2 linked regions of the Spirosoma aureum genome follow. The protein of the gene in region 1 interacts with the protein of each later gene in a pairwise test. Links are inferred from orthologs where the notes say so. Each region holds a gene or a part of one and is shown on either strand. Other genes may lie near its edges. The genes, in order: dnaA and dnaB.

Region 1 (15,351 bases):
TCGGTGATTATACGGATAGTCAGACACCGCTGCTTCGCAACTACATCTGGGCAATGCTCGCCGGAACGACCTGGTATTTTCAGTTTTTCTTCTACGGCATGGGCGATAACTACCTGCCCGATGGCATTCGGTTTGCGGGCTGGACAATGCACATGGCCTTTATTATTACCTTCAGCACACTCTGGGGATTAGTGCTTTGGGAATGGCGGGGAGCCAGCCGCCGAACCTATAGTGTGGTGTTTGCTGGTTTACTACTGATTGTTCTGTCGACCGTATTAATCGGTCTGGGAACCCAGGCTTAAGGAGCCTGTCGTTGAGTTTATTGACAGAAATAGGCTCGTTTGTGCGCCGTATTTCGTTATTTTCGTAGGTGATTTCATGTAAAAGATGAACGTAGGCTTATTTATTCCCTGTTACGTCGATCAGTTTTATCCGAATGTGGGCATTGCCACACTACGCTTGCTCGAATCACTCGGTGTTAAAGTTGTGTTTCCAATGGAACAGACCTGCTGCGGCCAGCCAATGGCCAACTCTGGCTTCCAGAGCTTATCGGCCGGTTGCGACAAAAATTTTATCCGCAATTTCGCTGATTGCGACGTTGTTGTCGGGCCTTCCGGCAGTTGTGTCCTGCATTTAAAAGAACACCTTCATTCCGACGAACAACCCGCCGAAGCAACCCGGCTACGCAACAATGTTTATGAACTCTGCGAATTTCTGACGGATGTTCTGAAAGTCGAAGAATTGCCCAAAGCGCGTTTCCCGCATCGGGTGGGGTTACATACCAGTTGCCACGGCCAGCGGGGTCTGAAATTGTCGTCAATGTCAGAACTGGTCGCGCCCAAGTTTTCGAAACCCGAACACTTGCTGAATCTGGTGGATGGCCTCGACCTCGTACCACTCTCTCAGCCTGACGAATGCTGTGGCTTCGGTGGCACATTCTGCGTGTTTGAAGAAGCGTTGTCATCCAAGATGGGGAAAGATCGCGTCGCTGATCACCTCCGTCATGGCGCTGAAGTGATTACAGGTGGCGACATGTCGTGCCTGATGCAGTTAGAAGGTGTTTTACGTCGTCAGAAAAGTCCGGTACGCGTGATGCACATTGCCGAAATTCTGACATCAGGGAATTAAATAACAAACGAATGGATACTGCATCTCCCAAACACGCCAAAGCCGCTGAGGCTTTCCTGCGTGACGAGGAAAATACGGACTGGCATAATGAAACACTCTGGTTTGTGCGCAGCAAGCGCGACCGGGCCGCTCAATCGCTGCCTGAGTGGGAGCAATTGCGCGAACAAGCCTCGCAAATAAAGGCGCATACGCTCTCGAAGTTAGACGATTACCTGATCCAGCTGGAAGAAAATGCCCGACAAAACGGCATTATTGTTCACTGGGCAGCCAACGGCGACGAACACAATCAGATCGTGCTGGATATTATGCGGAAGCATAAGGCTACCAAGATCGTCAAGAGTAAGTCCATGCTCACCGAAGAGTGTCATTTGAACCCTTTCCTGATCAAAGAAGGAATTGAGGTTATCGACACGGATTTGGGCGAGCGGATTGTGCAGCTTCGTAATGAGCCGCCGAGCCATATTGTTCTGCCCGCCATTCACCTCAAAAAGAAACACATCGGCGATCTGTTTCACATCCATTTAGGTACTGAAGCCGGAGCAACCGATCCGCAATACCTTACCGAAGCTGCCCGCATTCACCTTCGTCAAAAATTCCTGCTGGCCGACGTAGCCATAACGGGTGTCAATTTCGCCATTGCCGAAACAGGCGGTTTTGTCGTCTGCACCAACGAAGGCAACGCCGATCTGGGTGCCCATCTGGCCAAGGTTCACATTGCCTGCATGGGTATCGAAAAAGTCATTCCGCAGGCCGAACACCTTGGTGTATTCCTGCGACTGCTGGCTCGCTCGGCTACGGGTCAGGCGGTAACGACCTATTCCAGCCATTTCCGGAAACCCGCGCCGGGCCAGGAAATGCATCTGGTGCTGGTCGATAACGGTCGGACACGCCAGTTGGCCAGCCCCGACTTTCGTAACTCACTGAAGTGCATTCGCTGTGGAGCCTGCATGAATACCTGCCCGGTGTATCGGCGTAGTGGCGGACATAGCTACCATACAGCTGTTGCGGGGCCTATCGGTTCCATTCTTGCCCCAAACATCGACATGAAAGAGTATGCTGATTTACCTTTCGCGTCAACGCTCTGCGGCTCATGCACCAACGTTTGCCCCGTTAAGATCGACATCCATCAGCAGTTGTATAAATGGCGGCAGGTATTGGGCGAAGCAGGAGCTGTAGAGTCTACTAAAAAAGTGGGAATGACCGGTATGGATGTTTTATTTAGTCATCCGTGGTTGTATCGGTTTGCCGGTCGGGCAGGACGTTGGTTCATGCAGAAATTTCCGTCGCTGGCCAACAAACCTGGCCTGAATCCGTGGGCCATTCATCGCGATATGCCTAAGCCCCCCGAGCAGAGTTTCCGGGATTGGTATGCTCAACAAAACCAGAAAACAAATGGCTAACCCAACCACCCGAGAAACCATTCTGGCCGCTATTGGCCGGGGTAAACCCGATTTACTGCCCTTACCTGAAACAATTGGTTTTCCACCCAATATTTCGGTGGATAATCTGGTAGACTCGTTCATGAAAATGGTGCAGACCAATGGGGGCCAGGCCATACGGGTACCTTCATTGGTGGAAGCCAGTGCATTCCTGGCCGAAGAGTATGACCTTACGTTACCGATACTAAGTCGCGTTCCAGGCCTTGATATTAGCAATTTTACCCCGCAGGAGGATCTCCGCCTTTTAGATGATCTTCATCTGATTGTCCTGCAAGGCATTGTTGGCGTTGCCGAAAATGCAGCGATCTGGCTCGATGAAACAGCGATCGGTATCCGTGCCATGCCCTTCATCACGCTCAATCTATCGATCGTATTGTCAGAAAAGAACCTCGTTGGCAACATGCACGAAGCTTACCGGCTTATCGACACCAGTACAGGATTCGGAACGTTCATTGCGGGCCCATCCAAAACCGCCGACATTGAACAGTCGCTGGTGATTGGTGCTCATGGCTCCAAAACATTAACCGTATTTTTATTGCCCTGAAAAGGAGAATCGGTTCAGGCCCGGCTTTTGGCTGCATACTTTTATCTAAGAACGTATGCAGCTCAATCGTAGGCTTTTTCTGAAACAATTAGGTTTTGGTGCCGCGGGTATTGGCCTCCTCTCATCGCTTCCCGGCGAGGTATGGGCAAAAGGCACAACCAGGCTTCTCCGCAGTACGCCCGAAGCACAGGGCATATCATCGGCAGGTTTGCTGAATTTTGCCAATGCTGTCGAAACGCAGAAACTAAACGTACATAGTATGATGGTGCTGCGTCATGGCAACGTAGTAGCCGAAGGCTGGTGGGCTCCCTATGCACCTGACCTCAAACACACGCTCTATTCGCTGAGTAAAAGCTTTACATCAACAGCCGTTGGCATGGCCGTTACCGAAAAACGCCTGACGGTCGACGATAAAGTCATCAAGTTTTTCCCGGACGATGTTCCGGCTACGGTCAGCGAGAATCTGGCAGCTATGCGTGTGAAAGACTTGCTCACAATGTCGACCGGTCATGATAAAGAGCCTGCTGTTCGCGCCGAAAAGAACTGGGCGAAAGCATTTCTGGCCCAGCCGGTTGAGCATCAGCCTGGAACATTTTTCCTTTATAACAGCATAGCCACCTACATGCTGTCGGCCATTGTTCAGAAACTTACCGGCCAAACTGTGCTGGCTTATCTGAAGCCTCGCCTTTTCGACCCGCTGGGTATCGAAGGAGCAGACTGGGAAGTCAATCCACAAGGCATTAACACCGGCGGATGGGGATTGAGAGTCAAAACCGAAGACATCGCCAAATTCGGACAGCTTTATCTGCAAAAAGGCGTCTGGAATGGCAAGAAAATACTGCCCGCCAACTGGATTGAGGACGCAACCAAATTCGAAATCCAGTCAAAAGGCGGATCGCGAAAAAAAGAAGAAAATGACTGGCTACAGGGTTATGGTTATCAATTCTGGCGCTGTCGGAATGATGCCTACCGGGGCGATGGTGCCTACGGACAATACTGTATCGTTCTGCCCAAAGTAGATATGGTTGTTGCGATCACAAGCGAAACTGGCGATATGCAGGCCGTTCTGGACAATGTCTGGAACCACATTCTGGGAGCCGTAAAAGATAAAGCACTGCCAGCGGATGCGAAAGCACAGACTGACTTGAAACAGAAGCTAACGTCGTTGGCACTTCCTTTACAGAATGTGCAGTCGACTTCGCCAATCATCGCGCAGATTGACAATAAAACGTTTAACATTGCCGAAAATGCCCTCCATGTCAAAGCGGTCTCACTGAATTTTGGGAAAGACGGCGGCATTTTCAGAATTCAGGACGATAAGGGCGAACACCGCATCAACTGCGGCATGGGTCGCTGGGTCGAGAAAGAAACCGACCTTTCTGCACTGCCGCTAAAATTGACACCAACATTGATTCCGGGCGAAACTCAGACCAAAATTGCTTCCAGCGGCACCTGGACCGACCCCAACACCTTTGTGTTGACTGTGCGGTTTATTGAAACAGCCCACTACGAGACCATAACCTGCAACTTCGACAAAGACACGGTCAAGGTCGAATTCAGGAAAAGCCTGGCTATTCTCAACTCAGCCATAAAAGATGATCGGCCTGTATTGCAGGGGCGGTTGCTGGCTTAAATAAAGTAGGCAGTAAACAGTCAACAGTGGGCAGTATTCAGTTGGCAAAGGCCCATTGTTACTGCCCATTGCCTACTATCGACTGGATCTTGTATGTTTGTAGTCGGATTCCCCGATTTTGTATGTGGAAAAAGATTGCGTTAGGGGTACTATTGATTTTGGTTGTCTTTGGTATATGGCAGCGGGAATTGGTCAGTTATGGATGGATGCAGGCCCGTGGTCAGCTCCGCATTTTATGGAATACAAAGCCTGTTGATGAAGTTCTGGCCGATAGGACTTATCCGGACTCATTAAAACGAAAAATAGAACTTATCCGCGAAATTAAACGTTTTGCAATTGACTCGCTTGGGTTAGATAAGTCAGGTAGCTATGAATCCTTCTATGACCAGTATGGAAACCCAATCCTATGGGTCATTACGGCGGCAGAACCCTACCAACTTGTTGCCCGACAATGGCATTTCCCGATAATTGGCACATTTTCGTATAAAGGTTTTTTCGAAAAAGATCGGGCCGATTCAACAGTTGCCGAATTGAAACGAGAAGGCCTCGATACGCGTATAGGTGAAGTATCGGCCTGGTCGACTTTAGGATTTTTGAATGATCCGATCCTGTCCAGTTTTCTGGACCGACCGGTTGGAAGTCTGGCAGAACTGATTATTCACGAATTGACACACGGGACATTGTTCGTCAAAAACAGTTTAGAATACAACGAGAATCTGGCTGATTTTGTGGGCGAGTACGGCGCATTGCGCTTTCTGGCTCAGAAATATGGCATAAATTCAACGCCCTACCGTGACTATTTGGCCACGAAAGCGTTTTATGAACGGTATGACCAACACATCCTGCGTGGAACCCAAATGCTCGATAGTCTTTACCGAACATTTAACATTACAACGGTTGTTGCGGTTAAAGACTCATTGAAGTGGCAAACCATCCGGCAGATTGTTGTCTCGTCGGATACAATTACCGACGAACGGAGCAAGGGCGCGATACGTTCAATAAAAAAACGACGTTGGGACAAACTAAACCTACCGAATAATGCGTATTTTATTGGTTATCTGACCTATAGAAAGCAGCAAAATCGCTTCCGGCAGGAATTTGAGCATAAATTTGGCGGAGACTTTAAACGGTATCTGACTTTTCTTAAACAAACTTATCCATCTTTATAAACGATGCCCGAAGTGGGCGGTTGTTCCTATGAAGAAGTACTTAATTGGCCTTGGTATCATCTCCATTTTGGGAACTGGTTTTTCGACCCTGAACGCTTACCGGCGTGTGGTCAATACCAGCTTTGGACCGGGCGAACATCTTGAATACCGGGTTCACTACGGGTTTCTGAACGCGGCCGAAGCTATTGTAGACGTTAGTCCAACGGTTTACAAGGTCAATGAACGGCCCTGTTATCGCGTCAATGTAGACGGGCGTACGGTTGGCGCTTTCGATCTCGTAACGCGTATTCGTGATACCTGGCGCTCATACATCGACACCTCGGCCATTCTTCCTCAAAAGTTCTATAGCAACCTTCAGGAAAACAATTATCGCAAAGAGGAAAACATTACGTTTAACCACGAAGCCAACACGGTGAAAGCGGAAGAACGTACCGAACGCGATGTGTTTAAGGTCCCTGATAACGTCCATGATTTCATTAGTGGTTACTATTTCCTGCGAACGTTTGATTTTAGCCGTATCAACAATGGGCAAGTCATTGAGCTGCCCGCTTTCTACGATGATACGGTCTACAACATGAAGGTTCGTTACCGTGGGAAGGATGTTATAAAAACGAAATCTGGCAAAATTAATGTCCTGAAGCTCAACCCTGTTCTACCTCAGAACAAATTATTTAAAGACGAAGAATCGATCCGTATTTTTGTGTCTGATGACGCCAACAAGGTTCCAGTTAAAGTTGAGGTTGATTTGTGGGTTGGCTCGATGGTAATGGACCTGAAACGTAATGTTGGCCTGAAACAGCAACTGAAATATTATTAGAAGCCTGCATTACATTTTTTTTAACGTGACCAGACGACTTAAGCGAACTAACACTCGCTCGAATGCCGTTAGTCGGCTCCATCGAAAGGAATAAAACGACTCTCTGGTCGAGCCGAAGCTCTCATAGAAGCTTGCAATAGATTGCTTCTCCGGGCTTTCGAAATCGAACACGAGCTTCTGACCTGCATAGTCCCGGATGACCTGATCGATCAGTAGCGTCCGGGCATTTTTTTTTCGTCCTGTCTCCGATGCCGCATTAAACAGGTAAATAATTCGATTGCCTTCCCGCACAAACAAGGCCCCCGCTTCAATGCGCCCTTCCTGCATGGCATACCGCAAAATGCCAAATCCTCGCTTTACTAACTCATCCCCAAGATTGGCAAAAATCGTATACGCCCAATCAGCTACACCACCCCGAATGGTATCAGCATGGTTCAGGCGAAACAGCCCAAGTAACGGATTCAAATCGGATGAGTCACTAATGGTCCAGTTGGCGGCTTCGGCCCGACGCAGATTTATCCGGCGATCGGACGAATATTGACGAAACACAGCGTCGTAACCGACTGACAAGTCAAGTACGTGTGTGGTAAGTGTTTGTGCCTCACAGGAAAGTGGTTTCGATACATTCAGGCTTAATGAAGATCCATAGCGAAACCGATTCTGAATCGCTTGTAAAAAAAGAGCGGGATCAAGGGACGTATCCAGGCTAAAAACAGACAGGAACTGGCAGAAAAAGGGCTGATGAACGACCCACGGATGCAATATTCCGGCAACCTGCTTCCGGCGAAGTGGCACAGGCATTACTGCCCGATAATTTCCTCGCTCATCATATACAACTAACCCCATCCAGCACCAGTCGGGAGCTGGCAACACAGCATCCAGATACCACGAATAGCCATAAACGATTCGTTGTGTTGATGCCAGCACACAGGCATCCCAGGCAGCGGCATTCAGTTGCTGCCGAGGCACAAATGTTGGCATTATAGAGTCAGCAGGTTGGCGGGAAGAGAGTTGGCTCATCGATTATACTGCGCCTGCTATAGGCTGTGAATCGCCTATTTAAAAAGCGCCTTCAGCTTTTCGATCGAAGCGCGGGTTTCGGCATTTTTAGACACCTGATCGCTGATTGTCTGAATGGCGTGAATAACGGTGCTATGGTCGCGCCCACCGAAATGATAGCCGATCGATTTGAGTGACAGATCCGTTTTTTCTTTGGCCAGATACATAGCCACCTGACGCGGATAAACCAGTTCACGTTTGCGGCTCTTGGCCTTCAGATCGGCGATTGTTACGTTAAAAAACCCAGCAACAGTCTCCTGAACTGAATCGATCGTGACTTCACGTTCCGAATCTACGACGATGTTGCGAAGCGTATGCTTGGCCAGTTCAAGATCGATTTCGCGCCGGTTCAGCGATGCCTGCGCCATCAGCGAAACAATAACACCTTCTAGCTCACGAACGTTAGTATTCACACTATGAGCCAGATATTCAATCACGGTATCTTCGATATAAATACCTTCAGCCTGAAGTTTTTTCTGAATAATGGCAATACGCGTTTCCAGATCGGGCGTCTGTAGATCGGCCGAAAGCCCCCATTTAAACCGCGACAGCAGCCGATCTTCCAATCCATCCAGTGCCCGCGGAGCACGGTCGGAGGTCATGATAATCTGTTTACCAGACTGATGGAGGTGGTTGAAGATATGGAAGAAAATTTCCTGCGTCTTCTCTTTTTTCTGTAAAAACTGAACATCGTCAATCACGAGCACATCCACCTGCATATAGAACGCTGTAAAATCGCGTATCCCATCGCTACGGATAGCATTCAGAAACTGGTTGGTGAACTTCTCCGACGTTACATAGAGAACAAACTTGTTCTGGTTGTTATTCTTGATGTAGTTCCCAATTGCCTGAACCAGATGTGTTTTGCCAAGCCCCACTCCCCCGTGAATCATAAGCGGGTTGAACGACGTAATGCCCGGACGTTCGGCCACGGCATAGCCAGCCTGCCGCGCCAATCGATTGCAATCTCCCTCCACATAATTGTCGAAGGTATAGGTGGGATTCAGATATGAGTCGAGTGTGAGCGAATCGAGGTCTTTAAGCTGGAATGGGCTTTTTAAAATGTCTGGGTTGACGTTGTCGGGTTTGGATGTCTGGGGTGATTTTGTCGTTGGCACATTAACCGTCAACGGGCGATTTTGCTCATTGCCTTTGTCGACGATGATTGAATACTCCAGTTGCCCATCACGACCAATGGCCGTATCCAGCGCTTTACGCAGGGCATGAACGAAGTTTTCTTCGAGCCACTCGTAAAAAAATTCACTCGGGACCTGAATCGTCAGTACATTACCGCTGAGCCGAAGGGGCACAATTGGCTCAAACCATGTATTGAAGCTTTGTTCGGGTACAATCTCCCGAATAACGCTCAGACAGCGATTCCATACCGTCATCACTTCACGCTGCATGGTTGTCTGGGTAGTTACATTCACGGGAGTACATTTCTGTTACGTTGGTGTCGCCAAAAAAGGGAGACAAATGTAGGGAATAATCTGACCGAAACTACCGGGCCGGATGGCGTTTTTTTTGAACCATAACGCCTACCCTATCATTCATTAAGCTAAAATTAATTGTTTCAGACGGAACGTCAATGACTTACAGTAATCCCTTTGAATAATGCAACAGACTTGTTACCTAAGGGGATAAGAAAGCGTTTTTGTCCCCGAAAAGAGAAAATACTACTTTTACTTACGCACTTTATAATTATTCAATGGAGCCACTTTTGAGTGACCTCTTTCCGGACGCCGACAAGTCTGCCTGGCTGATGCAGGTTCAGAAAGAACTGAAGAGCACTAGTACTGGCAATTCTCCGTATGAGAGCCTCCGTTGGCCCACTGACGAGGGTTTTGTTGTTGAACCCTATTACACAGCCGATGATCTGAATAGTCTGCCGCTCGAAACGATACAGGCAGTACAAAAGCAAGTTCCAGGCTGGCTCAATGTGCCGGAGCGACAAATCACCAACGAACGAACTGACAGTATAATTTTACGTGATTCGATCAATCGCGGGGCCGATGCGCTTATTCTTAACCTGCCATCGGCTGCTATTGATTTATCGTGGCTGCTGAATGGAATTAAATTAAGTGACAACCCTGTTTTTTTCAAAACCAACGACCCGACGGCATTCGTTGACTCATTGAAAACCGTTGCGCCTTATCAACTAAGGGGTGGCTTACTCACTGATCCGATGGCACAATGGCTACAATCCGGCCAACCCGTTGGCGCTGGTTATCAGACGGTAGCCGATGTCACGAAAGCCACCTTTGATTCACCTCAGTTCCGAACAATCTGCGCTAATAGCCATTTATTCCACAATGCCGGTGCGACGGCTACGCAGGAACTGGCCTTTCTGCTGGCATCACTCGCCGACCAGTACGACCATCTGACTGATCTGGGCTTGACGATTGAACAGCTCGTGTCCAAAACGCTGCTGTCCGTATCGGTTGGCACCCATTATTTCATGGAGATCGCCAAGCTTCGTGCCCTGCGTGTCCTGCTGGTTCGATTTCTTACAGCTTATGGGTCAGTTCAGTCATCGTTGTTTATTCACTGCCAAACCTCTACGTTCTACGACGCAGCCGTTACGCCTTACGCCAATTTATTACGGGCAACAACCGAAACAATGGCGGCTGTGATGGGCGGCTGTGATGCCCTGACTGTTCATCCCTACGATACGGTTTCAGGCTTAACATCCGATCATGAGTTTGCCGACCGCATTGCCCGAAATATATCGATCCTGCTAAAAGAAGAAAGCTATTTAAACAAAGTCGCTGATCCGGCTGCGGGTTCATACTACATCGAAAATCTGACCCAGCAGCTGGTCGAATCAGCGTGGGCATTGTTTCTGGCGGTTGAAAAACGGGGAGGATTTGAAAGAGCATTTACCGATGGGTTTATTGCCGGCGAAATTGAGCAAGCCTATCAGGCTAAAGTCGACGCAATAAGGGCTGGTAAAGTATTGGTTGGCGTCACGAAGTTTCGATCCGATGAGATCATGAATCAACTGAATCAGTCGTCAGAAACGTCAGCAAGTTTATTACCCGACCGCCGATTAGCTGCCGAATTTGAGTAAACGCACCGATCTATGAAACCCGACTTCAGCAAGATACAAACTCAGTTGCCCGTTCAGTGCGAGCCGTCACCAAACCTCACTCAACAGCCTAACACCTTCCCCACCGCTGAAGGTATCAGGCTCAAACCTCATTTTTCGGCTGACGATATCGATGACGCGAAACACCTGAATTATGCGGCTGGAATTCCGCCGTTTCTGCGTGGGCCATACGCGAGTATGTATGTCCGCCAACCCTGGACAATCCGGCAATACGCAGGCTTTTCAACCGCCGAAGAATCGAACGCGTTCTACCGGCGAAACCTCGCAGCCGGTCAAAAAGGCTTATCGGTTGCGTTCGATCTGGCCACGCACCGGGGCTACGATTCCGACCACCCACGCGTAGTAGGCGACGTAGGTAAAGCTGGGGTAGCCATTGATTCAGTGGAAGACATGAAGATTCTGTTCGACCAGATTCCACTCGATCAGATGTCGGTGTCGATGACGATGAATGGGGCCGTATTACCGATTATGGCGTTTTTTATCGTGGCGGCCGAAGAACAGGGCGTTCCATCCGAAAAACTATCCGGCACGATCCAGAACGATATTCTGAAAGAGTTTATGGTCCGGAACACCTACATCTACCCGCCTGAACCGTCGATGCGAATCGTTGGTGATATTTTCGCGTACACGAGTCAGCATATGCCCCGATTCAACTCCATCAGTATCAGCGGCTATCATATGCACGAAGCGGGTGCACCGGCTCAGCTCGAACTGGCCTATACGCTCGCAGACGGGCTCGAATACATTCGTACAGGGTTACGCGTGGGTATGGGCATCGACGATTTTGCGCCCCGTTTGTCGTTCTTCTGGGGTATCGGCATGAACCACTTTATGGAGATCGCCAAACTACGGGCAGGTAGGCTTCTCTGGGCAAAACTAGTGAAACAGTTTGACCCTAAAAATTCAAAATCACTGGCGCTGCGAACTCACTGCCAAACCTCCGGCTACAGCCTGACCGAGCAGGACCCGTTCAACAATGTGGCCCGAACAACGATCGAAGCGCTGGCCGCCGTACTGGGTGGTACGCAGAGTTTACACACGAACTCACTGGATGAGGCCATTGCCCTACCAACTGATTTTTCGGCCCGCATTGCCCGAAACACGCAGCTTTATCTCCAGTACGAAACCGATATAACCCGTGTAGTCGATCCGTGGGGCGGCTCTTACTACGTTGAATTTCTAACAAAAGAATTAGCCGAAAAGGCCTGGGCACTGATTGACGAAGTCGAGCAATTGGGCGGCATGACCAAAGCTATTGAAACGGGTTTGCCCAAACTACGCATTGAAGAAGCAGCCGCCCGGAAGCAAGCCCGGATTGACGGTGGTAAAGACGTGATTGTGGGCGTAAATCGCTACAAACCTGCATCTGACACCCCGATCGAACTTCTCAACATTGACAATCAGGCTGTGCGGGAATCCCAGATTCAACGGCTGGAACGAGTCAAGGCAACTCGCGACAATGATCGGGTAAAAGCCGCGCTTGCAGCACTTACAGAAGCAGCCGGGAACCGGTTACCGAATACCGGAACAAATCTACTGACCCTTGCTGTTGAGGCCGCCCGACAACGCGCCACGCTGGGTGAAATTTCTGACGCTATGGAAAAAGCATTTGGCCGCCATAAGGCCACGATCCGTGCTGTATCGGGTATTTACTCGGCCGAAGTATCGGATGATGAGAACTTCCGGTTAGCCCGTGAGATGAGTGATCGCTTCGCCGAACTCGACGGTCGACGGCCCCGGATTCTGGTTGCCAAAATGGGGCAGGATGGCCACGATCGGGGTGCCAAGATCATTGCGACAAGCTTCGCCGATCTGGGCTTCGATGTTGATATGGGACCGCTGTTCCAGACACCCGCCGAAGTAGCCCGACAAGCTGCCGAAAACGATGTGCATATTGTGGGCGTATCGAGCCTGGCAGCGGGCCACAAAACATTGGTGCCACAACTCATCGACGAACTGAAAAAGATTGGCCGCGACGATATTCTGGTTATTGCCGGGGGTGTTATTCCGGCACAGGATTATCAGTTTCTGTATGACGCGGGTGTTAAAGGCGTTTTCGGGCCGGGAACCGTCATTTCGATTGCTGCCCAGAAGATTCTGAGCGAGTTGATGAAAGATCAAAATTAAGATGGTTATAGCTAATCTCCGTTGCGTCATTATTGAAGACGAGCCACTGGCGCAGGAGCTACTCGAAAAGTATGTTCGTCGTGTACCATCGCTTCAATTAATTGCCACATTCGACGATGCCATTGAAGCATTTGAGCAATTGCCCGCCCTCCAGGCCGATCTTATTCTGTTGGACATCAATATGCCCGAAATGACGGGCATTGAATTTTTGCGGGCCTACCCGACCCCTCATCCCGCCATAATTCTGACAACGGCCAATCCCAATCATGCACTCGACGGATTTGATTTTGGTATAACCGATTACTTGCTCAAGCCCATTCCGTTCGACCGTTTTCTGAAAGCCATCGGCCGGGTCAAAGAGCGATTCCCACAAACGAAAGTGGGTATTATGCCCCTTTCCACTCCAGTCGTAGCGGATCAACCGGGGCCTGAGCTTACGAATGAATTCATCTATCTGAAAACGGATAAAAAGCTGGAGCAAATTCGATTCGATGACATCATCATGGCCGAAGCCCTGGGCGACTACATCAAGGTTTTTCTGGCAGATCGGTTTCTCGTCACGAATCTTACGATGAACAAACTAACCGAAAACCTGCCTTCTGATCGCTTTTTACGCATTAATCGTTCATTTCTGGTTCAGTTGAAGCACGTCAAAACGGTCGAAGGAAATTCCGTAATACTCACTAATGGCCGTGATCTGGTTATTGGGTCAAGCTATCGGGATACGGTAAAGGACCAGATTCGACGGTGGTTGGTGGCCTAGCTATTACGGCTTGGCAGGCAACTTTCCAGACTGGAGCTGCTTTACGGCTACGTCCAGCCACTCTGATTCAGGCAGGTGAGCCAGGCTGATATCGGGCAGAATACCCGTTGGATCGATAGGAGCCGTGTCGGTCCAGGGCGATTTGGCCATCGGAATGACCAATCGTAAGTCGGGGCAGGGAAGCGGTAGCGGGTGTCGTAGATCGCCGTAATCCATCATACCCGACGTGGGACTACCCATCACCGAAACACCGGGGCTCTGCTTGGCAATCTGAATGATAAACTCTGAGCTACTGGCGCACACATCGTTGATAAGCACGACCACACGACGGGGATTTGGGCGAATATTGTCGAGTTTTATCGTTACATCAGCACTTCCATTATTGACCAGTTCCCCCATGTGTTGCTTCAACTTTTCCACGAATAACTTTTCTTTGGCCCACTGGGCTGGCGTATAGTACCCCGAATCCCGTTCGATCATCTGGATGTTATCGACCGACGATCGCATGAGCCACCCTCCCGGCCACGTAACAGGCTTCGAATAAACGTAGGGCAAGAGTTTTTCCCAGGTATTGTTCCCTCCTCCGTTGTCGCGCAGGTCGATAATCAGGTTGGGGGTTTGGCTAAGCATAGGCTCATGATAGCGCAGCACCGAATCCATGACCTTATCGGAGAGCGAAAAACCACGGCGCAAGCTGATCAGGGCTACGTCGTTGGCCAGGGGTTTTATGTAAAAACCGTTGTTGACCCGATTGGCAGCGAGTTCGGCCTGTTCAGCGGCTGTTGACGTAAACGGAAATTCACGAATAAGGGTCATCCCCCAATAGGCGTAGAAAATATTGCCATGCTGCTTTGTTGGGTGCTGGTGATTACTGCGTCCAGACAAGATGGCTTTTACGAAATAGGATTGCCCATGACGCTTGGCTCTGAACAACTCCAGCCCCGGCCGAATAGTCGTGTCCTGACTGCTTAGCACAATACCCTGATAATCGAATCCATTGGGGGAGCGGCCTGGCTGATGCAAAATAGCAACCTCAACCTTACCATTCTCGCTACGCCAAATGCCCACTGGCTCATCTCTGCGGGCATTACTCGTCAGCTGCCGAGCCTTAGCCAGCGTTAGTGGTTCGTAGTTTCTGGGTAGTTTGGCGGTTTGATAATTGCCCAGTTGCAGATGCCGATCCTGGAAAAATAACGTGTAGGCAGTCAGCAAATCAAAACAGGTCCCCTCAACAGTCGTGCGGGCGGCCACCGTACGAAGGCTATCGCACAGCCGATTATAGGCTATCTGTTTCTTTCCGTTGGTCTTATCCATAAAACCGGCATAATTGAGTTGAACTTTCCTGACAATAGCATCAAAATTATGGACGCACTCGCAATTAGGCTGTGCCTTCAACACAAGTGTAGTTAGGAGCAGAAACCAGAGCAGTAAAAAACGTAAGTTGGGCATCGGAAGCGTTTCGTTTACTAGATGATGGCCAAAATTGGCCTACTGATAAACGTTGGTCTACTTTTTTCGATGAACATGCTTTTTTTTTCGATGAATCCATCGCCAGTTATTTCA
Region 2 (15,513 bases), 3.2 Mb from region 1 along the record:
AACTACCAGGGATGCAATAAAGGAAATACATTGTCTTACCCACTAATTAAAAAAGCACTTACCGTTGCTTGTAAGTGCTTCATATTGAATCGATTATGTGACCACGGGGAGACTCGAACTCCCATGCCTTGCAGCACCACCCCCTCAAGATGGCGTGTCTACCAGTTTCACCACGTGGCCATTTCCTGATTGCGGGTGCAAACATAGTAGTTTGATTTTATGGATCCAAATTGTCTTGTTTTTCTTTTCATATTTTCTTGAAAACTGCCCTCAAAGTGGCCAAAATTTTGTACTTTTAGTCCTTGAAATAACGTTTTAAAGTTTACAAAGCATGGCGCTCGAACTAATAGGAAAACTTATAAAAGTATTGCCCGAAGTGACTGGACAAGGCAAAAATGGTGCATGGAATAAACAGGAGTTTGTGATTGAAACACTTGATAGCCAGTACCCTAAAAAAGTGTGTCTGACAGCCTGGGGCGATAAGGCAAATGACCTGAAACAGTTTGCCGATGGCGACACGTTGAAAGCAACATTTAGTGCCGAGTCGCGTGAATATAATGACCGCTGGTACACTGAACTTCGTGCCTTTCGGATTGAAGTGGCTGAAGGCGATAGCGGTTATTCGGCACCAGCACCAGCACGATCGGCGCAACCCCAGACTTCGCGCCCGGCTGCTCAGAGCCAACCAGCTGCAATGCCTTTCAACACAACATTTGACGATGAAAGCAATGATTTGCCTTTCTGATGCTAACAATCACTAAAGTAAAAAGGAGGACAGAAATTGAAATCAATTTCTGTCCTCCTTTTTACTTTAGTGATTCGGCTGGGATTCGAACCCAGGACCCATACATTAAAAGTGTATTGCTCTACCAGCTGAGCTACCAAATCTTGGATGATAAGCGATATATGATAAGGGGTATGTTTATCAAACGCGGTGCAAAATTATAGCCTTATTTCGTTCAATGCAAGCCTTTATCCTTAAAATAAGCCTATTTTTTTGTCTAATGGCTGGTTGCTTGCCGATGAAAGCCGCCCAGGTTGACCCAATTCGGCGGGCCGATTCGCTGTTTGCCGCTGGGTCTCAGGCTGATGCTGCAAAATTATATGAGACGGCAATGGCAGAGGGAAAATCAGCCACAGATGGTATGTTGCTTAAACTGGCCAGCGCCTATGAACACCAGAACGACATACCTCACCTTCTTTATTACCTTCAGGTCTATTTTGACCGTCACCCCGATGATGCCGTGCTACACCGTATGAACGAAGTGGCCCGTGCTAACAATCTCAATGGATATGAAACGGACGACCTCAATTATTTTTATTTGTTCTATAAAAAGTACGGTATCTATTTCCTTCTCTTTTTGCTAATTCCGGCAGGGTACGCATTTGGCGTACTACTCGTTAAATTGTTTCGAAAGGAAACAATTCCAGTTCGGCAGAAATGGGTTTTACTGCTGTATCTAATCGGTTTATTACTCTTTGTAAACCTGCCGGAAGGTGTTCAGTCAGGAATAACAAGCCATGATCGTGTCTTGCTTCGTACGGATCCATCGGCAGCAGCACCCGTCGCCGAAATTATTGGACGTGGCCATAAAGTAAACATCATTGGTAGCCAGGATATTTACCTTCGGGTGTTCTGGCACAATGAATTATACTACATCCGACGCGATAATGTCTGGGTTATCTAGAAATGATAGAATGATTAAATGATTGAGTGGTTGAATGAGTCGTGTGTAATTCCATTCAATCATTCAACCACTCAATCATTTCTTAAGAGGAGAGTCTTTCTCTTTGGCCAGCGTATTGAACACGAGTTTGTCAGCAAGGGCGGGCAGCCATTTGTTAATGAAAACAGTCAATTTCCCCTGCGTTGTCAGGATGAGTTCGCGTTTACGTGATTTTACGGCCCGCAGTATGTAGTCGGCACACTCTTCTGCACTCATCATATTGCTTTCGTCACGCATGGTTTCGCCCTTTGCCTGGCCGTGGGCATCGAGGGCTGAAACACGAATGTTAGATGCAGTGAAGCCAGGACAGGCTGTTAAAACGTGAACTCCTGTATGCAATAACTCCGTCCGTACAGCCTCTAAAAAACCATTCATCGCGAATTTTGAGGCTGAATAACCACTTCGCACGGGAAGTCCGCGGTAACCGGCAATAGACGATATACCAACGATTGAGCCCTTGGTTTTCAGAATATGAGGGAGTGCATAACGAGTGGCATAAACGGTGCCCATAAAGTTAATGTCCATCACTTTCTGGATCACTGCAGGATCGGTGTCAATCAGCATGGAGCGCATTGAAATGCCTGCATTATTGATGAGTATGTCCAGTCTTCCGAATCGGGCAATGGTTTGTTCAATTAGCTGTTGAACATCGGCTTCCCGGCTAACATCGGCAATGAGCGAAAGGACTGTGATACCTGCCTGTTGCAAGTCAGTACTAACTTCCTGAAGTGCTTCCGCTTTACGGGCACAGATAACAATACGGGCCCCTTCGCGGCCAAACGCAAACGCAAGCGCACGGCCAATTCCCGACGATGCCCCTGTAATGAGAACTACTTTATCCTTCATAATCGTGGATGCGAAGATAAGGGAATTCAGTAAAAGGGTACGTATGATAATCAGTTGCCCTCTTACCGAATTAGCGTTACAGGACCTTTAAACGTTCGGGTCGTGGTTTGGATGAGGTAATAATAGGTCCCTGCCGGATCATTCGTGCCGAGCCAGCGAAATTTAGGATCACTGGAGGTAAAGACCGTCCGTCCATAACGGTTCGAGATTTCAACCTTATTAAACTGCTCAGCACAGGAATTTTCGGGCAGACCATTCACGGCAAAAAAATCATTGTAACCATCGCCATTGGGCGTAAAAACGTTCGGTACTTTAATGTCGGCAGCCACTGATGGATCTTTTACGTGAAAGATGACCGTTGTGGTGTCGGTATGTTTAGGCTGACAGGATCGGTCGTCGGCTATAAAATCAACCACAAACGTAGCTTCCGACTTACCGGCCATCAGTTCGCAGGTGGGTTTCCAGCCGAATAAGGATTGGAGAGCCACGGGTCCGGTTTTGTCGGTAAAGTTCATGCCCATGGCTTTGTAGTCAAATCCCCGGCCGACCGCCGATAGCCGGATCGTGTCGCGGTCGGGATCATCGCCAATAACCGTGAAGGCGCTACCCACTGAATCTTTGGGGCCAACGGTTAGTTCGACTACCTGTTGCGAGAGCGTTGTGCGAACGGTTGGCGGCTTACTGGGTAATCCAGTGGCCGCTAAATTGACCGATACGGTGTCGCGCAGGTTGCGATTACAGCGGGTATCGGTTACAATAAAATCCACGATGTATTCGGAACGGGTAGCATCGGTGCAGGATGGTTTCCAGGTAAACGGTTGGGCGACTTTGCCAACCCCCGTTGCCGAACCAAATGTCATTCCTGCCTGTGCCAGCGTAAAGCCACGCCCAACGGCCTGAATCGTGATATTGTCGTTGTCGATGTCGTTGCCAAATGCGGTAAAGGTTAATGACGATCCAACCGTGGCATTTCCTTTGTTACTGGGTAAGTCCGTAGTAGCAACCGGTTTATTGTTCGGGGAAGGAATAATGTTCAGCCGGATGCTTATTGTATCGCTCAACCCTTGTGGGCACCCTTCATCGGTGGCCCGAATCAATAGCGTAAAGGGCTGGCCATTTCCACCAACACAACGCCCAAAACAGAATTTGGTTCGTAAGGTATCGCTCGTACTTCGGGTAAACAAGTCGCCAGGAGCCAGGGTGAGGCCGGGCAGCGATCCACTCATATTAATAATCCGAATGCGTTGGTTGGGATTTGGATCGGTAACATACAGGTCAAGACAATTGGTATCTTTTTCGGCAATTGTTAACACGGTGCCCTGTGTATAGAACTTTGCCTGTCCTTCCGGCCTGAAGAGTAACTTTGGCGGATCGTTTTTAGGACAATCTACCACCAATACCTGATAGTCACGCCGGACGCGCCCAATCCGAACTCCTTTTCGAAATTCATCCACCTGCACCGAAAACACATGGAGCCCCACGCGATTGGGCGTTACGGTCAAGAGCCCGGTGCGCGCATTGACCTGTAGTGGCTGGGTACCAGGGATTTCATTTGCAACCGAAACGCCCGCGATCCAGGTAACGGGCGGGTAGGGCCCCGGATAGAAAATAGGATTATTAAGCTGGTTTAACGCACCAGGGTTAGGCGTGCCACGGTTGCTAAATCCATTGAAAGGGGTTACAATGGTATAGCTCAGACTGTCACCATCCGCGTCCTTGGCACTAAAGTCAAGGCTAAACGGCTGACCAATGCAGGCATAATCCCCTTTAGGAACGGTAAAAACAGGGGATGAATTTTTGGTTGACAGGGCAGGAAATTCCAAATAAAATGTTGACCCTGCATCGCCGGGATTTTGCAAATTAACAATGCTGCTGTTGCGGCAGCATCGTTCCCAGGATAAGTAATACCCACCCGGATCGTTAAACACATTCGGATCAAGATTGATATCCAGCGTGTGCCGTATAAGCCGGGTTCGCAGCATCGCCGTCTGACAGCTGTTATTGGTGTAAGGAACATATTCACTGCTCACCCGATTGAGTGGCACGAATCCAATAAGTTCGTTCGTTCGTTTCGAAAAAACACCGACCGATACGCGCCCATCATCGGCTCCCTGGTCGCCATTCACATCATCAAAATAAAGATTTAAATTAATTCGGTGAGAATAGGCGCTCTGCGGACCGAGATAACGCAGTTCTAATTCACCTCCAACGATATGCGTAGCGCGTACAACCCCACTGACAATCAGCAATAAACTGATTATCCCCATCATCAACAAGCGTCTACGGTATAGATGCACCATAAAAGGAATTGGTTAGGTAAAGTAAGACCGTCCGGAAACGGCTGCTTAAATTAGCGGTTTTTTAGGAGACTTATGCGTAGAAGGAGTCATAAAGCCCCCGAACGGTTGTACGCGGTTTTGGTCGATGCCGTTGCAGCCGAGGGCAAATGTATTGTACGTACCGAAGAGGGCGTAATTTTCGTAGAAAATCCAACGGGCGGGCCAGGCGTAGCTCCCGGCGACGTGGTTGACCTCCGAATCACGAACAAAAAAAAGCAATACAGGGAAGCTGTTGCTGAGCGTATACACGAATTTTCGGCGGTCAGAACGCAACCTTTTTGTGAACATTTTGGTACGTGTGGCGGGTGTAAATGGCAGCATATTCGATACGATGAACAATTGCGGTTCAAACACCAGCAGGTTGTCGATCATTTGACACGAATTGGTAAAGTGCAATTGCCCGACATTCGCCCGATAATGGCGGCTGAACCGACTCAATATTACCGCAATAAACTTGAATTTACGTGCGCCGAAGGCCGATGGATAACACAGGCCGAACTGGGTACCAGCCAGCCTGTCGACCCCAGAGCAATTGGGTTTCATGTGCCGGGTAGGTTCGATAAAGTACTGCCGATCAATCACTGTTATCTGCAACCCGATCCGTCGAATGCCATCCGGCTGGCAGTTGCCGACTATGTGAACCGGCATGATTTAACTTTATATAACCTGAAAGTACATACGGGCTTTCTTCGGACTCTTATCATTAGAACAGCTTCCTCCGGTCAGCTCATGGTGACGGTGCAGGTTGCACAGGATGAGCCGGAAATACTGAACGGATTGCTGACATTCCTGCAAACTACTTTCCCGCAGATCACGTCGTTGAACTACATCATCAACACCAAGAAAAACGATAGCTATCAGGACCAGGAGGTCATTAATTGGGGTGGTAAACCCTATATTGAAGAGTTAATGGATGCGGGTAGTGGTCTTGGCGGAGAGCCGCAACCATTGACCTTTCGGGTTGGACCCAAATCGTTTTACCAGACCAATGCGCAACAAGCGTTTAATCTCTATAAAGTTGCCCGCGACTGGGCGGGGCTGACGGGGCGCGAACGGGTTTATGATCTATATACCGGTACGGGAACAATCGCCTTGTTCGTTGCCCGACAGGCGCAGCATGTGATCGGTGTCGAATACGTCGAAGCCTCCGTAGTTGATGCCCGTGTCAACGCCGACGTAAATGGGATCACCAACACGACGTTTGTTGCAGGTGATATGCGTGACATTTTGACGGATGGTTTCTTTGATCAGCATGGTCGTCCGGAAGTAGTGATCACTGATCCACCCCGAGCGGGCATGGATGAAGCTGTTACCCGTCAACTGCTAAAAGCGGCTCCTGAGCGTATTGTATATGTCAGTTGTAATACGGCAACCCAAGCGCGTGATCTTGGAATTCTGGACGAAGGGTATCGGGTTGCCGATGTGCAGCCAGTCGATATGTTTCCGCATACCCACCACGTAGAAAATGTAGCTCTATTGGTGAAACGATAACCCAAACCTATAAGGTCTTTATGACCTTATAGGTTTAAAAAGACCTCATCGATTTAAAATGGCGTTTCCTGGCTTGGATCGGCATTACCGAAGTTGGATCGGTCGTTTGCCTTGCTTTTGAAGACATTACCCATGGGTGGTGAATCGAAACTACTCAATCCGTTTGTATCCGGACTGAATCCCTGAGTGGGAACGGGTTCAAAATACGAATCCAGATCACAGAATTTGGTGAACTTGTTAATAAACCGGAGCTGGATTGTATCGAGCGAACCACTTCGGTTTTTAGCGATGATTACTTCGCCGATACCAGCGGTTGAATTGCCGTTTTCATCCTGCGTAATGTTATAATATTCAGGACGGTAGAGGAAGCAGACCATGTCGGCATCCTGCTCGATTGATCCTGATTCCCGAAGGTCAGAAAGCTGTGGTTTCTTATCGCCACCGCGCGTTTCAACGGCCCGGCTCAACTGCGACAGCGCAATAACCGGCACGTTCAGTTCTTTCGCCAGGTTTTTAAGTGCCCGTGAGATCGACGCAATTTCCTGTTCGCGGTTGCCACCACCCCGCCCCGACGTATCGCCCGACATCAGCTGAAGGTAATCGATAACGACCATCTGAATGTCGTGCTGCGCTTTCAGACGACGGCATTTTGCCCGCAATTCCAGAATGGATAGGGCAGGGGTATCATCAATGAAAATGGGCGCTTCGGTCAGCCGTTGAATTTTGTGGTGTAATTGCGTCCATTCGTGGGGGGCCAGCGTTCCTTTTCTGATTTTTTCGGAATCGATCTCGGCTTCGGCCGAAATAAGACGATTAACCAACTGGACCGACGACATCTCCAGCGAGAATATGGCAACTGGTTTACCATGATCGACAGCCGCATTCCGGAGCGCCGAAACCACAAACGCAGTTTTACCCATGGCTGGCCTGGCCGCCAGAATGATCAATTCAGTGGGTTGCCAGCCCGACGTTACCCGGTCCAGATTCGTAAAGCCTGATGGTACGCCGGTTAGCCCTTCCTGGTTTTTCTTGGTTTCCAGTTCATTTAAGGCCATCCGGACAATGGTACTCATGTCGGCGTAATTCTTCTTGATGTTCGATTCCGAAATCTTGAAGAGCGATTGCTCCGTGCGGTCGAGGAGTTCAAACACATCAGTTGTATCCTCGTAGGCATCGCGCAGAATCGTAGACGACATCGCGATCAGCGCCCGTTTCAGCGCCTGTTCTGAAATGACCCGGGCGTGATATTCAATATTAGCCGCCGAATTGACCCGGAATGTTAATTCAGCGACAAACCCACCGCCCCCAACAATTTCAATCTCTCCTGTTTTGCGAAGCTGATTGGTAACCGTCAGCAGATCGATCGGATCAGAGTTGCCGAATAGGGTCAGAATCGCGTTATAAATACGCTGATGAGACTCTTTATAGAATGTTTCAGGCTTAAGAATATCAACGACCGATGAGAGGGCATCTTTTTCGATCATTAACGCACCCAACACCGCTTCTTCAAGATCGAGCGCTTGTGGCGGCAGTTTACCAAGTCCCGTATCGAGCCAGTGATTGCCTGCTTGCTGACGGCCTCCGGCAAAGGCCGAGGGTTTGCGAAGGTGTTGGTTAGGGCGTGCGTTATTTTCCATCTCTTACTGCAAGTTTACGCATTCATCCCTGCATAAGGCAAGCCCTGGTTGACTGTTGTTTCGTTCATATAAGCCACGATTTGCCCGTAACATTCTGGTAATGTTGGCACTACCAGCCTGAAAAAAAAATACTTTTTTTGCGCAACGGTAGAGGGGCATTTTCGCGTATAGGATATGAAAAACGGCAGGAGGCTGAGTGTCAGCAAGGTAGCAATTTCTTCACACAAATGCATCCATTTTTATCCACAGGGCGCACTCGGTAAGAAATTAGTATATACGAATAATTTTTTGGCGAAATGTGTTGTAGAAGAAGAGAAATCGCTTACTTTTCGGAATCACATTTTAAACGCTAACTATCGTTTGGTCGAAAAAGTCATCACCCTCGACAATGTCTCGCTCATCGACTTTCTGGGTGTAGAGAACCACAACATTAAAGAAGTGGCTGCTGCGTTCCCTATGAGCAAAATCATTTCACGCGGTAACGAAATCCGGATCAAAGGCACTACGCCCGAGATAACCCGCATCAGTGATATTCTGGATTCGCTGATGGAACATTATCAAAAGTACGGCAAAATCACTCAGGAAAACGTGCAGAACTACATCAGTCATAGCGGTCAGCCTCTTGGTAGTAACGGGGGAATACTGCCAGCGCTGCCTGATGATGATGAAGTGCTCGTTTATGGCAATCGTGGCGTCGTCGTACGTGCAAGAACCGATAATCAGAAACGTCTTGTTGAAGCGGCCGAGAAGTACGATCTGGTATTTGCCATCGGTCCGGCCGGTACAGGTAAAACCTACACCGCTGTAGCCATTGCGGTCAGGGCGCTCAAAAATAAGGAAGTAAAGAAAATCATCATTACGCGCCCCGCCGTTGAAGCAGGCGAAAACCTGGGCTTTTTGCCGGGTGATCTGAAGGAAAAGATAGACCCCTACCTGCGGCCTATTTATGATGCACTCGATGATATGATTCCGGCTGAAAAGCTGAAGTTTTATACCGAAAATCGAATCATCGAAATCGCTCCACTGGCCTACATGCGTGGCCGAACGCTCAACAATGCGTTTATTCTGCTCGATGAAGCGCAGAACACGACGCCGATGCAGATGAAGATGTTTCTGACCCGGATGGGTCCATCGTCGAAGGCAATCATCACCGGCGACCGATCACAGATTGACCTGCCCAATCGGCAGAAATCAGGACTAATTGAATCTGTTGAGATTCTGAAATCGATAAAGGAAATCGCTTTCGTCGAACTTGACGGTCGCGATGTTGTGCGGCATCGGCTTGTGCGGGAAATTATCACAGCATATGAAAAAGCAGGGCAATAGCCTGACGAACACGTTTCTAAGAACCGACTGGCTATGGCTGGCCGGTTCTTTTATGTACTTTCTGATGTCGCCAGCGTTGGCACAGACACCAGGAGACTCGGATCTAAAGCGGTGTGGCACCAGCGATTATGAAAAAATGGTTTTGCAGGTTCGAAACCCGAACCGACTTCAGCAAATTAATGAACTGAACCGCCGAATTCAGGAAGCAGAAACGAACGGTAGTTCGCTTCGACAGGCTGCCGATGAGACGGTTTACCGGATTCCAATTGTTGTTCATGTGGTGCATAGTAATGCATCCGGCCAGATTGGCGGGGCCAACAATCCGAATATTTCCGATGAGCAGATTGCCTCGCAAATTCAGGTTCTTAACGAAGATTATCGTCGTAAAGAAGGCACGAACGGCTTTAATTCGAGCACGATAGGAGCCGATGCTAAAATTGAATTTTTCCTCGCAACGACTGACCCGAATGGTCAGCCAACGACGGGAATTACCCGACATTATTACGCCCAGAAATCATCGTTTGATATCTTTTCGGATGATGTACTCCTTTCGCAGATTGCTTACTGGCCAAGTGACCGCTATTTGAACATCTGGGTGACAACCTTACAAAACAACTACCTGGGCTATACCCAGTTTCCGACGGCGGCCGATACGATCAAGGGCTTACCTGGTGATTCGAATGAGTTTGTGGATGGCTCGATGATTGATTATCGGTATTTTGGCCGAAAAATAGGTACAGTAACCAGTTCTACTTACTCATTGGGCCGTACGGCAACCCATGAAATCGGCCACTGGCTGGGGTTGATTCATACCTGGGGAGATGGCGATGGTTGTGCCGAAGACTACGTAGCCGATACCCCTCCAACAAAATCACCGAATCAAACGACACAATGCCGAACAACGTTTTCGACCTGTGTGAATGGTAAACAGACCCGTGATCTGACCGAAGATTACATGGATTATTCACCGGATGCGTGCATGAATCTGTTTACGAAGGGGCAGGTCGATCGGATGAGGGCCGTGTTGCAGTTCAGCCCGCGCCGGGTAAAACTTCTCCGGTCTGTGGCAGCTCTGCCTGAAACAGAAACATTGACCATTAACCTGTATCCGAACCCGGCAGCGTCTGATCCGACTGTAGATGTGCAGTTAAAGGGATTTCAATCGTTTTCGGTTGAACTTTTTGACATGAGTGGCCGGCAGTTACGTGCACTTAATTACGCCGATGCACCCAGTACGCGCGTAACTATTCCCATCGGTGGATTAACGACTGGATTGTATGTCGTACGGGTCAAGACGGGTAGTGAATCCTCCAGCAAACGGTTACTGATTCAGTAGAAAGATTGCCTGAGCAATGGTTTAAAGCTTATTTCGAGCACTGAACTATCAGAATAAATCGTATACTTGGCAACCGTAACCCGAAAAATTACAACACTGGCAAGTTATGATAGCTGTTTTACCAATATCAAATCCTAAGGAGCTGGAAATTGCTTTTTCCATACGACGAACCGTTTTTGTTGAGGAGCAAAAGGTGCGATCTGAGGAGGAATATGACGAATTTGAATCAACCAGTACACATTTTCTGGCTCGCGCCGATGGTGAACCCTGCGGTACTGCCCGCTGGAGACGCACATCTAACGGTGTTAAGTTAGAGCGTTTCGCCGTTCTTCAGGCGTTTCGGGGGCAGGGCGTTGGCAAGGCGCTTGTTCGGGCCGTCCTTGATGATGTATTTAGCCAACAGCCCGAACCAATCGAACGTATTTACCTGCATGCCCAGTTAACCGCCATGCCTCTTTATACGGGTTTTGGGTTTGTACCCGTTGGGCCGATGTTCGAAGAGGCTGGTATTCAGCACTATAAAATGGTGTTACCCGGTTCAGCCTATACGAAAGAATGAACGGTCTGGGCACACGAGGCCAACCATTTGTTCGGTATGCGGCAGGGTTGATTTCAGGGATTGTTCTGTATGTGCAATTCCCGGATTTCTTTTTTATTCCGTTGCTGGCTATAGTTCTGGGAACAGGGCTATTCGGTTGGGCATTTCTCCGCCATTCGAATCAGACTATAAAGCCCATCCAGATCAAGCAAGGCCTTGGAGGGTTGTTAATACTTAACGCCTTGGGTTGGTCTATTGCCTACCTGCATACGGACAGCAATCGTTCCGATAATAGTATTCATCTCCGTGAATCATTACGCGCTTATGTAGGTGTAGTCGCATCGCAACCTGAAGAACGAGCCAGAACATACCGCGTTGAGCTGGAAATGACTAAGGGCGAATGGGCTGTTAAGACGGGTCGTGACCACTGGCAATCGATCAGCGGTCGGGTTATCGTGTACCTCGATAAAGCTGGCCAGCGGATGCCCCGTTATGGAGAAATATGGCTTGTTTCGGGCTCACCCCGGCCAATCGATCCTCCACTTAACCCCGGTGAGTTTAATTACAAACGCTACCTTAGCTACCGGAACATCTATCATCAGCAGTACCTGCGCCCTTATCAACGAACGGTTGTGGGTAATGATCCCCCTAATCCGGTAACAAAACTGGCTACTGTTGTTAATCGTTGGGCCGACAGCGTTTTTACTCAACAAGTTGGCTCCCGCGCTGAATACGGTATTGTTAATGCCATGATTCTGGGCATTCGCGACGATCTGGACGCGGATTTGTATCGGGCTTATTCAGCGGCTGGGGCAGTTCATATTTTGTCGGTGTCAGGATTGCACGTCGGCATTCTCTTTGCCGTTCTGACTTACATCCTGAGCTTTCTGATTAAACGACCAAGGGGAAAAATCATAATGGCAGTACTGCAATTGGTGATTTTGTGGTTCTATGCCCTCGTTACAGGATTTTCACCACCCGTACTTCGGTCGGCGGGTATGTTTACGCTGCTCATACTGGCTAATGCGCTCGGTCGGCAACAGCAACTAATGAATACGCTAGGTGCATCGGCTTTTTTTATCCTATGTTTCGATCCTTATGCCTTGTTCTCCGCCGGTTTTCAACTGTCCTATCTGGCAGTGGCAGGAATTGGTGCCTGGCAATCATCACTAAACCAATTGTTTACATTTCGTAATAAATGGTTGAATCGACTTTGGGAGCTAACGACAGTGGCTATCGTGGCGCAACTCGTTACCTTTCCGCTCGGAGTGTTCTATTTTCACCAGTTTCCGACTTATTTTCTGGTGGCAAATCCGGTCGTAATTATCATGTCGGAGATTTTATTGCCACTGGCTATGGCAACGCTGGCGTTTAGCTGGGTGCCTTATCTGGCTGATTGGTTGGGCTGGCTTTTGCAGAAAACGGCCTGGCTTTTAAACTATGCCGTAACACAAACCGGTCAGCTTCCTGGAGCGGCCTGGGATGGTTTATGGCTGACACCAGTAGCAATGCTGCTTACCTATGCCGTACTATTGTGTGGTGTTGCACTGGTCATGACTCGTCATCGAGCCTTTTTGTGGGCTACATGCATGAGTGCATTACTACTTTCCGGTGCAATGCTCTGGAGTGACTATGAGCAGGCTCACCAGCAACGACTCGCCGTTCATTTTCTGCCTCATCGAACAGCAGTTAGCCTGACTTCTGGCCACGAAAGTACGCTGCTGACCGACCTCGATTCGGCTGACACTCGCTCGTTTGATTTCTACCTTAGGAATACATTCGGCCAATGGGGCGTTTCGCGACTTAATCGGGCTTCTGCACAATACAGTCGTTTCAACTCGTCAGGATCGAAACGAGTTTCCACGTTTTACCAGACCAGCGAGTACGCTTTATGGGTCTGGCAGGGAAAAACGCTTTTACTGGTCAATAAACTGACGGGCCGAAACCGATGGCGATTGCCTGCGGTTATCGATTACCTGATTATCCGCCGAAACGCGCTGCACGATTGGAATCAACTGAATGGACGGGTAGTGGCCCGGCACATTATTTTTGATGATTCGAACAAAACACCGCTGACTGACAGACTATTGACTGAAGCCCGGCCGCGTGGAATTAGCTGTTACTCCGTACGTCAGATGGGAGCGTATGTTAGAGAATTAGAGTGATAGCGTGTAAACAGAAGTGATACACGATCACTCCATTTATCACTAGTTTACCGCCTTAGTTAGCGAATCTTTCTTTGGCGCTGGTGGACGGAACCCCCCAATTTCCTTCTTCATGTCTTCTTTTTTAGACTGATAGAGAGCCCATTGATCGTTGGTTAGGATTGGATGAAGTTTATCCTCTTTTTCTTCGTTCATCATCAGCATCATATCCTGAATCTGTTTGATCGTTTCGGGAGATGGGCGTCCTCCACCCGTGCCAACGATATCTTTAATGGCGTCCTGCTGTTGGCTGGCGTATTCGTTATTCAGGGATTTAACGGCTTTTAGCTGGTCTTTGGATAAAGACAGGTTTTCTTTCAACCACTTCGTTTCTTTATTGGCCATATCCCCGGCTATATTGGGAATTGAAGCCCGTGGAGGAGAACTGGGCATATTTTGTCCCATACCGCCACCCATCCGGCCGCCATACCCACCGCCGTATCCACCACCATAGCCCCCATACTGACCAAAGCTCTGCTGGCCAAAGAGTAGGCCAGCACTCAGGCATATACTAGAAATCAATGTGGTTAAACGAATTCGGAATTTCATGATGATTGTTTGCTAAACAAGTACAGTTATTGAAATACGAAGTTCGGTAAAAATTAAAAGAATTGTACAACAAGTGAACGAATGGTTCCTGCCAACTCTGGAAATAGGCCAATAAAAACCAGTAAGATTGCTTGTGAATCGTCAAATAGGGGACAGACAGAGTATGAAGCAGGTAAAAAAAGTTTATCCAAATGCGAGAAGCTTCGCCTGCCCATTTGCCAGGTAATAAACCAGAAAAGCCTTTAATTTAACGGAAATAAGCCAAAACTTTTCTCGCAAACAGTCCGTTAGCCAAGTATATGGAAACGCTCGAAAAAATCCGTAAGGCGTACACCGAGTACGTACTGGAAAATGGAAAACAACCCACCTCCGTCTTTCAGTTTGCCAGGAAACTAAAGCTGGCCGAGGCTGACTTTTATAACGACTACGCATCGTTTGATGCAATAGAAGCTGATATCTGGTTAACGTTCTTTAACCAGGCAAAAGCAACCGTTGAGGCTGACGATACCTACCAAGGTTATTCGGTCAGGGAAAAATTGCTTGCCTTTTATTATACCTGGATCGAGTTACTCAAAGCACAGCGCAGTTTTGTTGTCTATAGTTTTGGGCGGCTGCGTGCAGAAAGCGGCATACACAGTGCTCGGGGCAGGTTGTCCGGCAGCCTTTCGACTAAAACCCAGGTTCTGAATCCCTTTAAAGAAGCTTTCTTCGACTATGCCCGCGATCTTTTGGCTGAAGGCCGGGAAAGTAAAGAGGTAGAACCACGTCCGTTCATTACCGATCGTTACCCGAATGCTTTATGGGCTCAAACGCTCTATTTACTCGATTTCTGGGTACGTGATGTCAGTAAAAACTTCGAGAAAACCGATACCGCTATCGAAAAAGCCGTTAACACCGCCTTCGATCTTATTGGTCGTTCTCCGCTCGATACCCTGTTCGACTTCGCCAAATTTATCTATCAGAATAAATAAGCGAATGGAGGTACGAACGATAGCGTGTTTAATTGGCTAAGCCAGTTCCACACGGTCATTTGTTCACCCTGTCGCGCAATCACTCATTAACAAATGAAAACCCAAAACTCCGTTCCAACGACCAAAGTTGCCCGTGCCAGCCAGTTTGTGAAGGCCGGGGTGAAGGTCGGCGGGAATTATATAAAACATTATAGTAAAAAGCTTCTTGACCCCGATTTATCGAAAGAGGAATTGCACAAGGACAATGCGGCTGATATTTACGAAGCATTAAGCGAATTGAAGGGCTCTGCTCTGAAAATGGCCCAGATGCTGAGTATGGACCGTGGCTTGTTACCCGTGGCTTATTCCGACAAGTTTACCATGGCGCAGTATTCAGCGCCACCGTTGTCGGGTCCGCTGGTTGTCAAGACGTTCAAGACTTATTTTGGGAAAACCCCGACCCAGTTGTTCGATAAATTTAACATTGATGCTGTCAATGCAGCCAGTATTGGTCAGGTTCATCTGGCCTGGAAAGACGGGAAGAAGCTGGCCGTGAAGGTACAATATCCT

Evidence for each region.
Region 2: the proteins of dnaA (region 1) and dnaB interact in binary tests that used the Escherichia coli proteins (3 or more experiments, as listed by UniProt). The link is inferred for Spirosoma aureum from one-to-one orthologs.

Annotation. Positions count from the first base shown.
Region 1 is NZ_CP050063.1:1,585,703-1,601,053, reverse strand. The notes cover bases 6,991-9,818. They hold dnaA (chromosomal replication initiator protein DnaA), read right to left. Parts: upstream 9,196-9,818; coding sequence 7,786-9,195; downstream 6,991-7,785. Other genes in these bases: G8759_RS06455 (methylmalonyl-CoA mutase family protein), read left to right, coding at 9,498-9,818; G8759_RS06465 (GNAT family N-acetyltransferase), read right to left, coding at 6,991-7,711. In the rest of the region: L-rhamnose/proton symporter RhaT, read left to right, coding at 1-302; G8759_RS06495 ((Fe-S)-binding protein), read left to right, coding at 388-1,128; G8759_RS06490 (lactate utilization protein B), read left to right, coding at 1,140-2,528; G8759_RS06485 (LutC/YkgG family protein), read left to right, coding at 2,521-3,111; G8759_RS06480 (serine hydrolase domain-containing protein), read left to right, coding at 3,167-4,744; G8759_RS06475 (aminopeptidase), read left to right, coding at 4,867-5,913; G8759_RS06470 (DUF3108 domain-containing protein), read left to right, coding at 5,942-6,730; more of G8759_RS06465, read right to left, coding at 6,740-6,990; more of G8759_RS06455, read left to right, coding at 9,819-10,859; scpA (methylmalonyl-CoA mutase), read left to right, coding at 10,872-13,025; G8759_RS06445 (LytR/AlgR family response regulator transcription factor), read left to right, coding at 13,027-13,788; G8759_RS06440 (S41 family peptidase), read right to left, coding at 13,792-15,237. UniProt on the Escherichia coli protein: Plays an essential in the initiation and regulation of chromosomal replication. Binds in an ATP-dependent fashion to the origin of replication (oriC) to initiate formation of the DNA replication initiation complex once per cell cycle.
Region 2 is NZ_CP050063.1:4,778,729-4,794,241, forward strand. What follows is about bases 5,749-8,738. They hold dnaB (replicative DNA helicase), read right to left. Parts: upstream 8,041-8,738; coding sequence 6,457-8,040; downstream 5,749-6,456. Other genes in these bases: rlmD (23S rRNA (uracil(1939)-C(5))-methyltransferase RlmD), read left to right, coding at 5,749-6,403; G8759_RS18880 (PhoH family protein), read left to right, coding at 8,401-8,738. Outside these bases: G8759_RS18835 (DUF4421 family protein), read left to right, coding at 1-20; G8759_RS18845 (DUF3127 domain-containing protein), read left to right, coding at 332-745; G8759_RS18855 (hypothetical protein), read left to right, coding at 1,023-1,688; G8759_RS18860 (SDR family oxidoreductase), read right to left, coding at 1,764-2,573; G8759_RS18865 (gliding motility-associated C-terminal domain-containing protein), read right to left, coding at 2,636-4,873; more of rlmD, read left to right, coding at 4,946-5,748; more of G8759_RS18880, read left to right, coding at 8,739-9,366; G8759_RS18885 (M43 family zinc metalloprotease), read left to right, coding at 9,347-10,702; G8759_RS18890 (GNAT family N-acetyltransferase), read left to right, coding at 10,809-11,261; G8759_RS18895 (ComEC/Rec2 family competence protein), read left to right, coding at 11,258-13,405; G8759_RS18900 (hypothetical protein), read right to left, coding at 13,448-13,993; G8759_RS18905 (TetR/AcrR family transcriptional regulator), read left to right, coding at 14,293-14,964; G8759_RS18910 (ABC1 kinase family protein), read left to right, coding at 15,058-15,513. UniProt on the Escherichia coli protein: The main replicative DNA helicase, it participates in initiation and elongation during chromosome replication. Travels ahead of the DNA replisome, separating dsDNA into templates for DNA synthesis.